2 regions of the Paenibacillus xanthanilyticus genome follow, and region 1 is predicted to be linked to the other one. Evidence: predicted binding sites of a transcription regulator. Region 1 holds the regulator's gene; the other holds the start of a gene.
What was found. The regulator LexA, encoded in region 1, represses DNA repair genes until DNA is damaged. The targets are predictions, from matches to a motif close to CGAACATATGTTCG.
Positions count from the first base shown of each region.

Region 1 (9,389 bases):
AGGGCGGCGAAGAATGAAGATAACTGCCATCAGCACGTAAAGGCCGATCGTCACCCAATACATCGCGCCCGCATCTTTGTAATAATCCGACGTGAACGTCGTAATGACGTACATCCCGATGAAGAGAACGAGGAATGCCGGCATGATAAAACTGCGGCCTTTGAACGTATCCAATTTTTCCTCTGTCTTTTGCACATGAAGCGGCGTCTGGCCGTATTTCTTGCGCTGCTTATTCAGCTGTGTCTGGTTTTTGCGAACTTTGCGTTCCCAGGATCTTGATGACAAATGGGGAGCCTCCTAATTTACAGGTAGATAGAGATCGGGGATCGCGCTCGACGCGCAACCCCCAGGCTATTACGGATGATGCCTGTTTTTGGTTTCATGCGATTCTACTCGAACCCCGATTGAACCCAGCGCCTTAAAACGGCCGTGCGAATTTCTCGATAAATCGATTCGGATACTCCGAAGGCAGCTTGCTTACTTCGTCCAGGCGGTCGTACAGCTCACGCGGAAGCGTCCAGCCGACGGCGCCCATATTATCCTCGAACTGCTCCAACGTGCTTGCGCCGAAGATCGGAGAGGTGATCCCTTGGCGGCTCAACAACCACGCGAGCGAAATTTGGGCCGGCGACTTATCCAGCTCTCCGGCGATCTTCCGGACTTCCTCCAAGATCGCGAAGTTCTTGTCCGAGTTACGCAACGCCCACGAGCTTTCACCAACCTTGGACGTCAGCCTGCCTGCCGTTGGTTCTTCCCGGTTATATCGGCCGGTAAGAAAACCGCCTCCAAGCGGCGCCCAAGGAATGATGCCGATATTCTCCTCGCGGCAGAGCGACATCATCTCGCGGTCCATCTCCCGGCTAACCAAGCTATACTGGGGCTGAATGGAAATGAAACGAACGTACCGGTTCATATCGCTGACGGCCAAAGACTTCATCAGCTGCCACGCGAAAAAGTTCGAGCACCCGATATAGCGGACTTTGCCAGCGGTCACGAGATCATCCAACGCGCGGAGCGTCTCTTCGATCGGCGTCGCGTGATCCCATACATGTACCTGGTACAAGTCGATGTAATCCGTCTGCAGACGCTTCAAACTGGCATCGACGCCATCCATGATATGCTTGCGGGAGATTCCCGCCCCGTTCGGATGATCCGCGGTTGGCATCCGGACCTTCGTGGCGAGCACGACTTCCGAGCGGCGGCCTTGGATCGCTTTGCCGACGATCTCTTCGGAGCGGCCGGAGACGTATACGTCCGCGGTATCCAGGAAATTGCCGCCTTTCTCAAAAAAACGATGAATCATCTCAACGGAGTCCTGCTCGCTCGTCGTATTGCCGAACGTCATCGTGCCTAGGCACAGCTCCGACACTGCAAGTCCGCTTCTACCTAATAAACGGTATTCCATATCGACATTCCTCCTCGTATTCGATCCAACGGCTCGAGGTCTTGATGTCTTAATGTTTGATGTTGTCTTCCTCGTCCTCGACAAACTTGATATTATCCAGCTGCCCGCGGAAGTTCCGTTTGAAATTGTCCAAATATTGTTTGCGCAGCTCGGCGCGTTCCGCTGTCTCTTCCTCCGTTAACCCCACGGTCTTATGCTTGCGCGACAGCTCGTTTATACGTGCGATGATTTTCTCCAAAGTGGTACGCCTCTCTTTCCGTAACGCTCATGCTAGTCAACATTCCACTCTTTACTTTGACATTTTTGCTCGTCCATTGTCAAGACAACAACAAAAAACGGCGAACCTAGTGGTCCGCCGGAATGATTAAGCTCTGGCCTGCATGCAACGCTCTCTCTCGAAGCCCATTGCGCTGCTTGATGGAGTAGATGACTTCGCGGATATCCTCGCCGCTGCCCTTCACTTCGCTTGCGATCGCCCAAAGCGTATCGCCGCTGCCAACTACGATAACCTGTTCGGATGCCGTCGGCGCTTCCGGAATGGCTGTAGTCGCATTGCCTTTCATAATCATGAATCCGATAAAAAGAAGGAAAAAGAACGCAACGACTGTCGTGAATTTCGCAATATGGCTTGCTCTCAACTTTTTGACGCGTTTGTTCGCTGCCGTGCGTCTTGCCGTACCTTGTTTCCGTTCCGTGTATGTATAAGTAGAGACCGTGTTTACCATATTCGATTCCCCCAAACGTTTGTTCTGTTCTCGATGAACTAAGAATAACACGAACACTCGTTTGGTGTCAACGACATTTGGAACATTTGTTCGCACCCCGATGCGAACTTGTGTTTCTCGAACTTATGTTTGTACGAACTCCGGTTCTGTGTTATAATTTGACACAAATGAACTTATGGAGTGATCTCGTTTGTCGAAACTTTCCAACCGCCAGCAGGCGATACTCGAATTCATCAAGACCGAGGTTCGGGAGAAGGGCTACCCGCCTTCCGTCCGTGAAATCGGCGAAGCGGTCGGACTAGCCTCCAGTTCGACGGTTCACGGCCATTTGGACCGGCTAGAGAAGAAGGGCTTGATCCGCCGCGACCCGACGAAACCCCGCGCCATTGAAATACTGGACTCCGATATGGAGAGCATCCCTTTCCCGCTCGCGATCGCCAAAGTACCCGTGGTCGGTAAAGTTACGGCCGGCCTACCGATTACGGCAACCGAGAATATCGAAGATTACTTCCCTCTGCCTGCTGATCGCGTCGGAGACGACAACGTCTTCATTCTGAACGTTATGGGCGAGAGCATGATCGAAGCAGGCATTCATGATGGCGATTATGTAATCGTCCGTCAGCAGCAGACGGCGAACAATGGCGAGATCGTTGTCGCGATGACCGAGGATGACGAAGCAACCGTCAAGACGTTCTATAAGGAACGCGATCACATCCGTCTTCAACCTGAGAACTCGACGATGGAGCCGATCCGGCTGCGCAACGTGACGATTCTCGGCAAAGTAATTGGACTCTTCCGCGATATCCATTAATCGAACAGGTAATCGAACAGGCAGACCTTACGACGATAGACGTCGTCAGGTCTGCCTGTTTCTTTTGCTCTCATGTTCGTTCACGCATAATAGGCATCATAACGACTTGACCAATTCAGGCTTTCGCATGCGAACGTTCGTCCAATCGATTCGAACCATGGCATCATAGCATAACGTATTCCAGTTCGATCGAGGTGATGAAGTTGCTGACGAAACTGAAACAACCCGGTTTGATCATCGGAATCCTTGGCGCGGCCAAACTGCTGCTCGACAGCGCCGGCATTCAAATTCCGGACGAGACGATCAATGATCTTGCAAACGGTATCAGTGCCGTTCTTGTCGTCATTTCTATTTTCGTCGATCACGGAAAATCCTAAGCTCCGCCTTCTTCATCTTAGCCGGCCTCGTGCCGGCGAACGGGAAGCCGCCTTGTGCGCGCTTCTTTTTTGTATTCACTTCTCTTCGGCGCATGCGCATGTCACTCGCAGTCGTTAACAAAGAGAAGAACCCTGATGCACATGGCTTCTAGGGTTCTTCATCTTGGTCATTCATGGTCGTCGGGGTGGCGCAGGCAATCCTTCGCCTTCACTACCTCCCATTAAGCGTATTCGTAATTTGCGCTTTAGACTTTAGTTCTTCCAGCAACTGAGGCGAAAGCTCCGCAATCTTCTGGCGGATGAGCTGTTCTCGAATTTCCGCTTTTTTGCCTTCAAGCGTAGCGGCCTTTGCTTCCTTATAGCCGGTTACTTTGATAATGTGGAAGCCAAACTCAGTCTCGATCGGTCCGCCCAGCTCTCCAACCTTTAGCGAAAACGCAGCTTCTTCAAACTCAGAAACCATTACGCCTCTGCCGAAGAAACCAAGATCGCCTCCGGTTCCCTTACTGCCCGTGTCGGTCGATTGTTCTTTCGCCAGCTTCGCAAAATCCGCGCCTCCCTTCAGCTGCATCATAATTTCATCGGCTTGTGCTTTCGTGGAGACCAAAATATGCGAAGCTTTCACTTCCTCAGGCTGATCGAACATCGCTCTATTGGCCTCAAAATATTGTTTCACTTCTTCATCGGACACTTTCGCACGCAGCTCCACGAGCTTGCGAATACGTAACTGCATCGGTATTTGCTTCTTCAAATCTTCGAGTGTCATGTTCGATTGCTGAAGAGCAGCATGAAATTCCGAATCGGAGGAGAACTGCTTCTTGATCTGCGCCATTTCCGCATCCACATCTTTGTCGCTGATGACGATCCCCTTCTTCTTCGCCTCCTGCTTCACAAGCTCTTCTTGTATCAGGTTGTCCAGCATTTGGGATCCGCCGACTGCGGCCATCGCTGCGTAAAGCTGATTTTTGGTAATGGGAACGCCGTTAACTGAACCGACCACGCCATTGCCTTCATTGCCTAAAGGCGACGAATCTGGTTTGCTCGCAATCATCACAGATTTCGTAGCACCATTATAATTGACTTCTGCACCAAGCATCTCAGCGGCAGAGCGGAGCGGGACGTAAGTAACCCCCTTAATGGATATAGGTTCAACGGTTGATTTTTTGCCATTTACGATCAAGGTCATTTTCGTGGCCGCATAGGCGCCTGCACCTGCTGCGAGCATCATGCCCGCGATGACCAGTGTCGTTATGCCCACTCGACGAAAAAGGATATTGCCCATAAGTTTACCCACAATTAAGCCTCCCGCTGTAATCTTTTCCGGATCTCTCCATAGTCTGAATCATTGCGTTTTATATCTGTAATCATAAAAAAAACTCCCTTCGAATTGCCAAACGACGCAAATCAAAGGGAGACTTTATTAAAAATATATAAGTGGTTTCCAGCTGTAGTTGAACAGCTTGATGCTGAAGCGCTGACTGAGATCATACCTCCGGACAACGCCAAGCCAAGGACATCTATTTTAGTACAGCGTCAGATATTGATCGCGCTCCCATTGGTGAACCTGGGTGCGGTACATATCCCACTCGATTTCTTTCAGCTCATAGAAGTGCGCAAGCGCATGGTCGCCGAGCGCGTCGCAGATGACCTCGTTGCGGAGCAGCTCGTCGAGCGCTTCCTTCAAATCCGACGGCAGGCTTGGAATACCTTCGTCGATGCGCTCTTCTTCGGTCATAACGTATACATTGCGGTCTACCGGCGCCGGAAGCGGCATTTTGTTCTTTATGCCGTCCAAACCTGCCTTCAGCATAACAGCGAGTGCCAGGTAAGGGTTAGCCGCTGGATCCGGATTCCGCACTTCGATGCGCGTCGACAGACCACGGGAAGCCGGGATGCGGATCATCGGGCTGCGGTTGCTTGCGGACCATGCCACATAACAAGGCGCTTCGTAACCCGGTACAAGACGCTTGTACGAGTTGATTGTCGGGTTCGTGATCGCTGCGAACGCGCGCGCATGGCGCAGAATGCCGGCCATGTAATAACGCGCCGTTTGGCTCAAGCCAAGCTTGTCGGACTCGTCATAGAACGCGTTCTCTTCGCCGCGGAACAGCGATTGATGCGCGTGCATGCCGGAGCCGTTCACGCCGAACAGCGGCTTCGGCATGAACGAGGCATGCAGGCCGTGCTGGCGGGCAACCGTCTTGACGACGAGTTTGAACGTTTGAATTTGGTCGGCCGCCAGGATGGCATCCGCATATTTGAAGTCGATCTCGTGCTGGCCCGGAGCAACCTCATGATGGGAGGCTTCGATCTCGAAGCCCATCTCTTCCAGGGTCAGCACGATTTCGCGGCGGCAATTCTCGCCGAGATCGGTAGGGGCCAAATCGAAGTAGCCGCCTTGGTCGTTCAGTTCCGTCGTCGGTTCGCCCTTCTCATCCGTCTTGAACAGGAAGAACTCCGGTTCCGGTCCGACGTTCATCGCCGTGAAGCCCATCGCTTCCGCTTCTTTCAGCGCACGTTTCAGAATGCCGCGCGGATCGCCGGCGAACGGCGTGCCATCCGGCATGTACACGTCACAGATAAGACGCGCGACGCGGTTTTCCGTTACCCACGGGAAAACAACCCACGTGTCGAGGTCCGGATAAAGGTACATGTCGGATTCTTCAATACGAACATAACCTTCGATGGAAGAACCATCGAACATCATTTTATTATCGAGCGCTTTCTGCAATTGGCTGACCGGAATTTCCACGTTCTTGATCGTGCCGAGCAGGTCGGTAAATTGAAGACGGATAAAACGGACGTTCTGTTCCTTCGCAATACGGGTGATGTCCTCTTTCGTGTAGCTCACAGAATCATCTCCTTCATGGATTAGTGTTAGATCGCTGCGTTATTTCTTGTTGTAGAAACGGGACAGCTGGCCTTGGATCAACGATGCTTTGCCCGGCCGTTTCTCAAGCAGCTGCTGCTTGAGCAGACGGTGAAGCTGCGCATCCGACAGCTCGCGACGTTTCACTTCCGACTGGTCGGTGACGACGGTTGCTTCCTCGGATTCCTTTGAAACCGGATTCATCACTTGCTTAATACCGGCAATATTGACGCCTTTCTCAATTAAAGATTTGATCTCAAGCAGTCTTTCGACGTCATTGAATGAGAATAGCCGTTGATTGCCGGATGTACGTGCAGGAACGATCAGCTCGTGCTGTTCATAATAACGTATTTGCCGTGCGGTCAAGTCCGTCAGCTTCATGACGATCCCGATCGGAAACAACGCCATATTTCTGCGAATATCATCACCCATGTCGCATCAACCTTCCAGTTCTGAATATATACCCCTATTGTAACTCCTCTACCAAAAAAGTGTCAAGTTGTGTGAGGTTTAATTACAATTAACTTTCGCTCCGCGAGAGTGTGAAGGGCATTCAGCACGCCGTATTTGACATGGGCATACGTTAAACCGCCTTGCATGTAAGCAATGTAAGGCTCCCGAATGGGCGCATCGGCCGATAACTCCAAGCTGCCACCCTGCATGAACGTACCTGCCGCCATGATGACAGGATGCTCGTAGCCGGGCATGTCCCATGGTTCGGGGACGACGTGCGAATCTACGGCCGCCGCCTTCTGGATCCCTTGCACGAACGCGATCAGCTGTTCCGGCCGTTCGAAGCGAACCGCTTGAATCAAATCGGTGCGAGGCGCTTCCGGACGAGGACTGCTGTCAAAGCCGAGCCGCTCGAAAATCGCGGCCGCCAAGACGCTTCCCTTCAAGGCTTGTCCCACCGTGTGTGGAGCCATGAACAGGCCTTGATACATGGAGCGGAGCGTGCCGAGCGTAGCGCCTACTTCGCCGCCGATCCCCGGCGCCGTCAGCCGGTATGCCGTCAGTTCGACTGCTTCCTTCGTGCCTGCCACGTAACCGCCGGTCGGCGCCAGTCCGCCGCCCGGGTTTTTGATAAGCGAGCCTGCCATGAGGTCAACGCCGACTTGCGTTGGCTCCAGCTCTTCCGTGAACTCGCCGTAGCAGTTATCGACGAAAATTCGAACGTCAGGTTTCATTCCTTTAATGCGACGCACCATGTCCGCAATGTCCGCCACGGTAAAAGAAGAACGCCAATCATATCCTCGGGACCGCTGAATGCCGATGACCTTCGTTCGGTCAGTCAGCTTCGCCGCCACGCCATCCCAGTCGATGCCGCCGTCATCCAGAAGCGCGACCTCGTCGTAGCCGATGCCGAAATCCTGAAGCGACCCTTTGCCATCGCCGGGCTTGCCGATGACCTTATGCAAGGTGTCGTATGGTCTTCCCGTTATGTACAGCAGTTCGTCTCCCGGCCGCAGCAGTCCGAACAACGCGCAGCTGATCGTATGCGTGCCGGAGACGAAATGGGGACGAACGAGCGCAGCTTCCGCTCCGAACACGTCGGCGTAGACCAAGTCTAGCACCTCCCGGCCCGAATCGTTATAGCCGTACCCGGTCGACCCGTTAAAATGAAAATCGCTTACTTTATGACGCTGAAAAGCGCGAATTACTTTCCATTGATTGCGTTCCGCGGTCCGATCGAGCGATCGAAAGATCGAGCTTAGGCGCTCTTCCGCTTCTTCTGCCCAGCCGAGCAGCGTTTCCCACTGCTCCTGCCGGGGTTCCTCATGTCTTGCGAAGTCATTCACAACCGTTGTCTCTCCTTATGTCTCCAATGCGAAATCTGTGCACGAAAGTACTATTTTACGCTTGTTCGACGAATTCGTCCAGCTTGTGGCCATGCTGCTCGTAGTCCTGTTTATTCAACGCCACCGTCAGCCGAAGAATCTCGCCGTTCACCTCGAGCTCGATCACTTCTCCGGCACGGTGGGCAAGCGCGACCAAGTCTCCCCGCTCGGCCGGGAACAAGAACGTTCGCGTCGCGCCCGTCACCTTGCTTTGCACAAGATCAAGCAGCCTGCCGCGATCGTCGGCATCGTAAGCGTTCATCGCGATGGCATCCCCGCTGCTTGCCGGCAGCAGCTCGGAGCCGTCTGCCACGCACAGGTCAATTTTGTTATATACCGTGATTTGCGGCTTGCCGGAAGCCCCGAGCTCGCCTAAAATCCGGTCAACGACAGCCATCTGCTCATTCCGCATCGGCGAAGAACTGTCGACGACGTGCAGCACCAGATCGGCTTCGTTTACCTCCTCGAGCGTGGCGCGGAAAGCCGCGATCAAATCCGTCGGCAGGTTCTGGATGAATCCAACCGTATCGGTCAGCACGATTTCCTTGCCGCTTGGCAGCTTCAGGTTCCGCGAAGTCGGGTCGAGCGTCGCGAACAGCTGATTCTCGACGTAGACGTCGGCATTCGTCAGCTCGCGCAGCAGCGTCGATTTGCCCGCATTCGTGTAGCCGACCAGGGCAACTTGGATGACACCGGATTTCTTCCGACGTTCGCGGTGCAGCGTCCGGTGGCGAACCACTTCTTCCAGTTGGCCTTTCAGATCGGAGATGCGGTCCCGGATATGACGGCGATCGGTCTCGAGCTTCGATTCACCCGGGCCTCTCGTGCCGATCCCGCCGCCCAGACGCGAGAGGTTCTTGCCGTGTCCCGACAAACGCGGCAGCAAATAACTAAGCTGGGCGAGCTCGACCTGGATAATCCCTTCGCGCGTCTTCGCGCGCTGCGCGAAAATATCGAGTATCAATTGCGTGCGGTCGATAATCTTCAAGTCCAACGCTTCTTCCAGGTTCCGTACTTGCGCCCCGGACAGCTCCTGGTCGAAAATGACCGTCGTCGCATTGAGCTCCTCCGCCGCCGCGCGGACCTCCTCGACCTTGCCTTTGCCGATGAACCATTTGGAGTCCGGCGTTTCTTTGTTTTGGGTGAGTGACGTCAGCACAAGCACGCCCGCCGTCTCCGCTAAGTTGACAAGCTCCTGTAGGGAATGCTCCGGATCGCCTGATGCGCGTTTGACTTCGTTCGTTATGAGGCTCACTAATATGGCGCGGTCCTGCATCTCGTGCTCGGTTTCGTAGGTGGTAGGTCGCATCCTTCTTACGCAGCTCCTTTCGAAATTAGCCTTTCGCGTCCCAACGAAGATCTTC
Region 1 covers NZ_JBHUHA010000002.1:64,829-74,217, forward strand. The annotation lists gene ACFSKT_RS17325 (MFS transporter) at 1-285, opposite strand, end outside; gene ACFSKT_RS17330 (aldo/keto reductase) at 419-1,405, opposite strand; gene ACFSKT_RS17335 (DUF896 domain-containing protein) at 1,455-1,643, opposite strand; gene ACFSKT_RS17340 (LysM peptidoglycan-binding domain-containing protein) at 1,750-2,130, opposite strand; gene lexA (transcriptional repressor LexA) at 2,321-2,941, shown strand; gene ACFSKT_RS17350 (hypothetical protein) at 3,145-3,318, shown strand; gene ACFSKT_RS17355 (peptidylprolyl isomerase) at 3,530-4,612, opposite strand; gene glnA (type I glutamate--ammonia ligase) at 4,841-6,169, opposite strand; gene ACFSKT_RS17365 (MerR family transcriptional regulator) at 6,209-6,619, opposite strand; gene ACFSKT_RS17370 (methionine gamma-lyase family protein) at 6,682-7,986, opposite strand; gene hflX (GTPase HflX) at 8,042-9,334, opposite strand; gene ACFSKT_RS17380 (AAA family ATPase) at 9,360-9,389, opposite strand, start outside.

Region 2 (9,389 bases), on a different contig from region 1:
GGTGGATGTCGTGAACCATCAAGGACGCTACTTGGCGACGGGGTATTGGAATCCGCAATCCCAGATCACGATCCGAATTATCGGCTATAAGCCGACCGAAGCGATGGACGAGGCGTTCTTCGCCGAACGCTTCCGGCAGTGCGCGCAGCACCGCAGCCGCTTTGTCAACGGTGAGGACTGCCGGCTCGTATACGGCGAGGCGGACTTCCTGCCGGGCCTGATCGTCGACCGTTTCGGCGGCGTGCTCGTCATTCAGGTACTGACCCTCGGGATGGAGGCGCATCGCGAGGCGCTTGTGAACGCCCTCGTGAGCGTGTTCGAGCCCAAAGGAATATACGAGCGGAGCGACGTCTCCGTTCGGAAGCTGGAAGGGCTGGAAGAACGGACGGGCTTACTGTACGGGGATTGTCCGCGGATCATCGAGATCCGGGAGAACGGCCTTCGGATGGAAGTGGATATCGTGGAAGGACAGAAGACGGGGTATTTCTTCGATCAACGCGAGAATCGGGCTTCGATCGAGCCGCTTATGCGCGGCTGGGGCGCCCGCAGCGGCATCAACCTGGAACGCCGCATGCGCGAGGAGCTGCCGGACGGCGGCGAAGCGGTCGTACGCGAGATCGGCGGAGCGGCTGGCGACGACACCGGCGCAGCGCTGGCGCCCGAAGTGCTGGTGCCGGTCAACGCGAACGGCAAAGTGGTGACGTTCCCGCATTGGGACGGGGCCACGGTGTTGGAATGCTTTGCGCACACGGGCAGCTTCACGCTTCACGCCTGCAAGTACGGAGCCAAGAAGGTGACCTGTCTGGACGTCTCCGAGCACGCGATCGAGACAGCCCGGCGCAACGTGGCCCGCAACGGCTTCGAGGACCGCGTGGAGTTCGTCGTCGCGGACGCGTTCGATTACTTGCGGATGCAGGTGAAAGGGCAGGAAGAGCGCGCGGAACGCGCTCGCGCCGGCGCGGCAGGCACGGCCAAGACCGACACGTCGAAAGCGCTCGGCGGCGGCGGCCGAACGTGGGACGTCGTCATTCTCGATCCGCCTGCCTTCGCGAAGACGAAGAGCGCGGTGGCCGGTGCGGTGCGCGGCTACAAAGACATTAATTTGCAGGGGCTCAAGCTGGTGAACGAGGGCGGTTATCTGGTGACGGCCAGCTGTTCGTACCACATGCAGCCGGACTTGTTCCTGGAGACGATTCAGGCGGCAGCGGCCGACGCGGGCAAAATTCTGCGCTTGATCGAATGGCGCGCGGCGGGCAAGGACCATCCGCAAATCGTCGGCGTCGGCGAAGGCCACTACTTGAAATTCGGCATCTTCGAGGTGCGCAGCCGTTCGTAGATAATAAAAAGGCTTCCCAACCGGCGAAATCGATTCGCGGGCGGGAAGCCTTTCTTTATGAGTAAGCGCCATGGGCGCTGGCCTGATGTATGGAAGTGCGGCGCATCTTCACGATGATCTTGCGAATGCTCTCGCCGGAGAGATGAAATTTGCGCTCCAGCTCCGTCATAGTCGTGCCGCCGATGAAGCAGCTGTAAATCTCCTGGTTGCGAAGGGTCAATTGCTGGCGTGAGCCGCTCTTCTCGCCCCATGCCGCCCGCTGCTCGGTCTGTTTCGGGATATAGACTAGTTCCCCTTGTATGTAATGCTGCAGCTCTTTCAGTAAACTAGGGGGCAGCACATCTTTTCCATTTTTGTAGTTCAAGGTTAAGCTCCTCCTCGGATGGGTATCGAACTTGAGTGCCTACGGTCGTTGTTACGGTCCATACCATGCTTAGCCGCCTCCTTTAGTTTAATGGTGTAGCCTAAAACGCAAAAATCACGATACGTATGGCGCATCGTGGCCAAGCAACGGCGCTGCTCGCGTCCGTCCTTGTCATTATCGGGTATCGGTATATGGAAGGAGACGGGGTTAGCCGCCTCCTCCGGAACGATTTTCGCGATTAAGCGAAAATCACCTCAGCGCTTTTCAATGCAATCAGCTCCTTTCGCGCGGTATTCGTCGGGCCCGACATCTATATTAACTCATATTTCCAAAAGGGTCGCAAGCGAAAAAACGGCTATAACCGTTCTTTGCCCGCACCCTCCAGAACTGCATCCATTTACCGGTCCATAATGCGAACGTTTGTTTGTTTTTCGGCGTGAAATGGGAGACTCGCTGTGATAGAATAGAACAATCGAATAGAATCGGCCGCTCTACGGGTAGATGCGGCTATCAGAATGAGGTGAAGGTATGACGCTACGGTTTGTGATCGGACGGGCGGGCGCGGGCAAGACTCATTTGTGCCTGGAAGAGATCAGGCATCGTATTCGGGAGCAGCCGGACGGCGCGCCGCTGATCATGCTCGTTCCCGAACAGGCGACGTTCCAGACGGAATATGCGATGCTGGGCGGAGGCGTCGCGGGTACGATCCGCGCGCAGGCGCTGAGCTTCCGGCGTCTGTCGTTCCGCGTCATGCAGGAGACGGGCGGCACCGCGCTCGTGCCGATCAGCGAGAGCGGCAAGAACATGCTCTTATACAAGATCGTTAATCGGCTGCGTAACGATCTGCTGCTCTATCAAGGGAGCGAGAGCCAGCACGGATTTATCGAGCGGTTGGGCGAGCTGTTGACGGAATGGAAGCGGTACGGCGTGGACGACGAGAGGCTGCGGCAATTCGCGGACGACGGCCTGGCAGGGCCCCAAAGCGCGCTGCTGCGCCGTAAGCTTCACGACCTGCAGCTTGTCGGCGTGCAGCTGGAGCAGGAGCTGGCGGGCTTGTATGTCGATTCCGAAGCGTATCTGGATTGGCTCGTGCGGGGCTTCCCAGAGTCTCCGATCATGAAGCAAGCGGAATTCTGGATCGACGGCTTTCATGGCTTTACGCCTAAGGAATACGAGGCGCTGGCCGCGATCATTCGTTACGGCGCGAAGGTAACGGTAACGTTGTGTCTCGATCGGATCTACGGCCACGGCGAGGCGCCGCATGAGCTCGAGCTATTCCGCCCGACGGCGGAGACGTATTTGAAGCTGCGGGAAATCGCGGAGCATGCCGGGGTGGAGGTTGCCGAGCCGGTGCTGCTGCCGGACGAGCCGCCGTACCGATTCCGCGGACGTCCGATGTTGGCGCATGCGGAACGCCATTACGCTGACCGCCGGCCTCTGCGGCTTGCGCCGGGCGAGGAGTACGACGGCAGCGTGTCTCTGCATGCCGCTGCCAATCGCCGGGCGGAGGTCGAGGCGGTCGCGCGGGATATCACGGAGCGGGTGCGCACGGAAGGGCTGCGCTACTTCGACTTCGCGGTCATGGTGCGCAATGCCCCGGATTACGCGGAGTACTTGAAGGCCGTCTTCGACGATTACGACATTCCGGTCTTCATGGACCAGAAGGAGGCGGCGCTCCATCATCCGCTGTCCGAGTTCATCCGTTCGGCGCTTGAGATCGCGGTTAGGGGTTGGCGTTACGAGGCGGTATTCCGCTGCATCAAGACCGAGCTGCTCATGCCGGACGAGGCGTCGGATAGCCGGCTGACCCGGGAGACGTTCGACCTACTGGAGAATTACGCGCTAGCGGCGGGCATCGACGGCAATCGTTGGCTGAACGCCGAGAAGTGGAAGCCGCTCGTGCGGGATACGCTCGAAGGCGAGCCGGCGCAAGCCGGGGAGCGCGACCAGCGCCTCTTCCAAGCGATTCTAGCCGCGCGCGAGGCTGTCGTCGAGCCGCTGCTGCGGTTCTCGAAGCGGCTGAAGAAAGCGCCGGACGTGCGCGGCATGTGCGTCGCGCTATACAAGCTGTTAATCGAGATTGGCGCGCCGGACCGGCTGGAGAAGTGGAGCCTCGCGGCCGCGTCCAAAGGCGATACGCTGCGGTCGCGGGAGCATCGCCAGCTATGGGATGGCGTGCTTGGGCTACTCGATCAGCTGGCCGAGATGACCGGCGGCGAGAAGCTCCCGTTCGAGCTGTTTGCGGGCATGGTCGACACAGGACTCGAGAGCTTGAAGCTGGCGGCTGTGCCGCCCTCGCTTGACCAGGTGCTCGTGGGCAGCATGGACCGGACGCGGTCGGGCAAGGTCCAGGTTTGTTATTTGCTCGGGGCGAACGACGGCGTCATGCCGCAGCGGATGCAGGAAGACGGCGTCCTGACGGAGCAGGAGCGCGAGACGCTGGAACGCGGCGGGATCGCGATGGCGCCGGGCGTCCGGCGAAGACTGCTGGACGAGCGGTTTCTCATTTACAACGCGTTGTCGACGCCTAGCCGCCACCTCTGGATCAGCTATCCGCTCGCGGACGAGGAGGGCAAGAGTCTTCACGCTTCGGAAGTGATTCGTCACGTGAAGAGCATGTTCCCAGGCATCGCGGAGCGCCAGATCGCCATCGAGCCCGCTCACGGCATGCCGCCGGAGGAGCAGCTTTCCTATATTGCGCATCCGCACCGGACGTTATCTTACTTGACTGCCCAGCTGCGCGCTTGGAAGCAAGGCGCGACGATCGCGCCGTTGTGGTGGGAGGCGTTCAACTGGTATGCGGTTCGCCCGGATTGGGAAAGCCGTCTGAAGCGCCTCGTCGCGTCGCTGGATTACGCCAACGAAGCGCAATATCTGACGCGCGATACGGCCGACCGACTGTACGGCGAAGTGCTGCGCGGCAGCGTGTCGCGAATGGAACGCTTCGTAGCGTGCCCGTTCCAACATTTCGTCATCCACGGACTGCGGCTGCGGGAGCGCGACGTCTTCAAGCTGGCGGCGCCCGACATCGGACAGCTGTTCCATGCGGCGCTTAGCAAGCTTACCGAGAAGCTGGGCGACCGGTTCGGCGAATTGGACGACAGCGAGATCCGCGCGGCGGCCGCCGGCGTCGTCGACGAACTAGCGCATCGGCTGCAGTCGCAGATTCTGTTCAGCAGCCGGCGCCATCAATACGTCGCGCGGAAGCTGCGGGATATTATCGCGCAAGCGGCCGTCATTCTGGGCGAACATGCTCGCCGCGCGGCATTCAAGCCCGTGGGGCTGGAGATCGGGTTCGGTCCCGACGGACCGCTGCCGTCGCTTAGAATCCCGCTCGTTCGCGAGCGCACGCTCGAGATGGTCGGACGGATCGACCGGGTCGACGCGGCGGAATCGGAAGGCGGTCTGCTGCTGCGGGTCATCGATTACAAGTCGAGCGCCAAGCAGCTGCGGCTGGAGGAGGTCGCATATGGGCTCGCGCTCCAAATGCTTACGTATTTGGACGTGCTCGTGTCCGCCTCGGAAGATTGGCTCGGCCAGCCGGCGAGAGCGGCGGGGGCGCTCTATTTCCATGTGCATAACCCGATGCTCTCTTCCAGCAATACGATGTCGGCGGAGCGGGCGCGCGCGGATATTCTGAAGCGGTTCAAGCTGAAGGGGCTTATTCTGGCCGACGAGGATACCGTTCGCAAGATGGACGGCGGCTTGACGACCGGGTACTCGGACATCCTGCCGATCGCGCTCAAGAAGGACGGCGGATTCTACAGCAGTTCGTCCGTCGCGACGGACGAACAATGGGGAACGCTGCGCAGATCCGTTCGCTCCACGCTGAAGCGCATCGGCGACCGGATCGTGGATGGCGACATTTCGATCGCGCCGTACCGGCTCGGGCCGCGGACGCCATGCCAATTTTGCGCGTACAAGCCGGTATGCCAGTTCGATCCGCTCATCGAGGGCAACGCGTTCTCGAAGCTTGCGAAGCCGAAGAAGGACGAAGTGTGGGAGATGCTGGCAGCCGGGTCCGAAGAGACGGATGCGGCTCACAGAACAACGCAAGAGGAGGGGACGCCATGAGCGGCGGCACGGTGATGAACCAAAAGCCGGCGGGCAGCACATGGACCGACGATCAATGGAAAGCGATCGTCTCCGGCGGACGCAATATTCTAGTCGCGGCGGCGGCGGGTTCCGGCAAGACCGCGGTACTGGTCGAGCGGATTATTCGCAAAATTTCGGCCGATACCGACGTGGATCGTCTGCTCGTCGCCACCTTCACGAAGGCGGCCGCCGCGGAGATGAAGGAGCGCATACGGATCGCGCTGGAGAAGGAGCTGGTCCGTAATCCGGAATCCGAGCATTTGCGCCGTCAGCTTGCCCTCATGGGCCGGGCGTCGATTACGACGCTCCACTCGTTCTGTCTGGACGTGATACGCCGGTATTATTCGCTTATCGGGCTCGATCCGGGCTTTCGCATCGCGAACGAGACGGAAGCCGAGCTGCTGCGCATCGACGTGCTCGACGCGTTGTTCGAGGAACGCTACGAAGCAGCCGAGGCGGGCGAGCCGCAAGGCTTGGCGTTCGCCTCGCTGGTCGACCGCTTCGGCGGCGAACGGGGCGATGAGCCGGTGTACGGTCTTGTCATGAAGCTGTACCATTTCGCGCAGAGCAATCCATGGCCGGAAGCTTGGCTGCGGGAGACGGCTTCATCCTTCGAGGTCGAGGATGCGGCCGCGCTCGGCGCTTCGCACTGGGTAGAAGGGCTGCGCGGCGTCGTGACGCTGGAGCTGGAGGGCGCGATTGCCCAGCTGGCGCAGGCGATGGACGCCACCCGGCAGCCGGGCGGTCCGAGCGCATACGCCGTTACGTTCGAAGAAGATAAGGCGGTCGTGCGAAGCTTGTTGGCGCAGGTGACGGACAAGCCTTGGGAGACGTGGCAGGAGGCTTTCGTCTCCGCGGCTTTTGGCAAGCTTAAGAGCCAGCGCGGCGACGACGTGGACAAGGCGATCCAGGAGCGGGCGAAGGAGCTTCGGGAGAACGCCAAGACGATCGTGGGCGATCTGAAGGACAAGCTGTTCGGACGCTCGCCCGACGCGTTCGCCGCGGAGCTGCGGGAGCTTGCGCCGTTCATGCGGGCGCTGGCTGAGCTTGTCATCGCGTTCGGCGAGCGGTTCGAGGCGGCCAAGCGGGAGCGCGGGCTGCTTGACTTCGGCGATATGGAGCACTATTGTCTGCGAATTCTGCGCGATCCGGCCTCCACGCCGGAACTGACGGTCCCCTCGTCGGCTGCGCTGGAGTACAGACGGCAATTCGATGAGATTCTGCTCGACGAATATCAGGATACGAACATGGCGCAGGAAGCGATCGTGGAGCTAATTGCACAGCCAGGGGCGGGCAACCGCTTCATGGTCGGCGACGTGAAGCAGAGCATTTACCGGTTCCGCTTGGCGGAGCCGAATTTGTTCCTGCGCAAATACAAGGCTTACGGGACGGGAGAAGGCGAAGCATCGCGAATTGCAGGCGCCGGGTTGGTAGACTCCGCTGCGTCGGCAGGTGGATCAGATGGAGCGCAATCTCCTGAGAGCGGGCTCCGCATCGATCTCGCCCGCAACTTCCGCAGCCGTCAGGAAGTCGTCGACGGCGTGAACGTCGTGTTCCGCGCCATCATGCGCGAGAATGTCGCGGAGATGGATTACGACGCCCGTGCCGAGCTCGTCTGCGGCGCTTCGTATCCGCCCGCGTCAGACGGAGGCCCGCCGGAGCGGTACGCGATCGAATTCGCGCTGCTAGACCGGGGGGACGGCGCGTCCGACGATGCGGGGGACGATGAACCGGAGGATCGCGGCGAAGCAGGCGCTGAGCGTGAAGGCGGCGCCGAACCAGCCGAAGATTTGCAAGTCGTGCAGCTGGAAGCGAGGTATATCGCGGAGCAGATTTTGCGGCTGCGCGGTCAAGGCGCGGTCGGCGACGGGGACACCGCCGCTGGCCCGTTCATGCCGTTCGACGGTCGGCGCGGAGGCAAGCGTCCGCTCGCATGGCGGGATATCGTGATCTTGCTTCGCGCGGACAAGCAGTGGGCGCCGGTTCTGATCGAGGAGCTGCAGCAGCAGGGCATTCCCGCTTACGCGGAGCTCGGCAGCGGTTATTTCGAGGCGACCGAAGTGGAGACGATGCTGTCGCTGCTTCGCGTCATCGATAACCCCTATCAGGACATCCCGCTCGCGGGCGCGTTAAGGTCGCCGCTCGCCGGCTTGACGGCGGAAGAGCTGGCGCTCATCCGGATCTCGGCCGGTCATGGCGGGTCATTCTACGACGCGGTGCGAATCGCCGAGGCGGGAAGCACACTGCCGGAGAAGACGCGCGCCAAGCTGAGCGAATTTCTCGTTCATCTGGAGCGCTGGCGGGAGGAAGCGAGAGCCGGTGCGCTCGCCGAGCTCCTCTGGCGCATTTATCGCGAGAGCGGCTATTACGATCTGGTCGGCGGCATGCCGGGCGGTCTGCAGCGCCAGGCCAACCTTCGGGCGCTGTACGATCGGGCGCGGCAATACGAGGCGACTTCGTTCCGCGGCTTGTTCCGATTCCTGCGTTTCGTGGACCGGATGCGGGAGAACGGCGGCGACCTGGGGACGGCTCGCGCGCTCGGCGAGCAAGAGGACGTCGTGCGCATCATGTCGATTCATAAGAGCAAGGGGCTCGAGTTTCCGGTCGTCTTCGTCGCGGGACTCGGCAAGTCGTTCAATAAACAAGATCTGAACGCTTCCTTCCTGATGCATAAGCAGCTTGGGTTCGGTCCGAAATTCGTCGACACCGATCTTCGCGTGACGTATCCGACGCTGCCGTATTTGTCGATTCGGGAACAGATCCGGAAGGAGACGCTCGCCGAAGAGATGCGGATTTTATACGTGGCGCTTACGCGGCCCAAGGAGAAAATGTTCCTGGTCGGAACCGTTGCGGACGCGGCGAAGACGCTGGAGCGGTGGCAGAGCGCCGTAGCGAATGACGGCGGCTTGTCCGATTATTCGCTGTCGCAGGCCAAGCGGTTCATCGACTGGATCGGCCCGCTCGCGATGCGAAGCGGCGTCCATGTTGACCTCTACGACGGCGCAGACCTGCTCGGCGAAGCGACAAGCGTCGTCGATCCGGCCGGGCTCTCGATAGAAGAGGCCGTCCTGGAAGTGTTGGGAGACGCGGTTGACGACGGAAGCGGGAGACACGCGGAGAGCCAATCCGAAAGTTCGGCGACGGCCGGACATGGAGCAGCGGGCCATGCGGATCCGGGAACGGAAGAAAGCGGGATACCTTCAGGAAGCGTCGCGCAGCGACGATCGGGAGAATCGTTCGCCAGCTGGCGAAGCGGCGTCGTCCCCGCATCCGTGCTCGGGTTCGAGGCAGCGGCCGCAGCCGAGCCGGATGAAGCGGCAGCGCGCGCCTTCGAGGAACGGCTCCAGGCGGTCCGGAATCTGATTCCGGTACTGGGGCCGGAGGCGGACGTCGAGGAGATCGAGCGAAGGCTGAATTGGCTCTATCCGCATCGCGGCGCGACCCTCATGGCGGCGAAGACCTCGGTCACCGAGATGAAGCGTCTGCACGGGGATCATGCAGCCGATGATGAATCGGTTCTGCTGCCCAGCTTGGCGGAGCAGACGATGAAAGGCGGGTATGGCGAGGATATCGTTTCGTTCGAAGGAGAACGCG
Region 2 covers NZ_JBHUHA010000001.1:2,258,744-2,268,132, reverse strand. The annotation lists gene ACFSKT_RS09680 (class I SAM-dependent rRNA methyltransferase) at 1-1,336, shown strand, start outside; gene ACFSKT_RS09675 (CD3324 family protein) at 1,392-1,700, opposite strand; gene addB (helicase-exonuclease AddAB subunit AddB) at 2,229-5,774, shown strand; gene ACFSKT_RS09665 (UvrD-helicase domain-containing protein) at 5,771-9,389, shown strand, end outside.
Region 2: the regulator LexA is predicted to act here: its motif matches at 2,114-2,127, upstream of addB (helicase-exonuclease AddAB subunit AddB).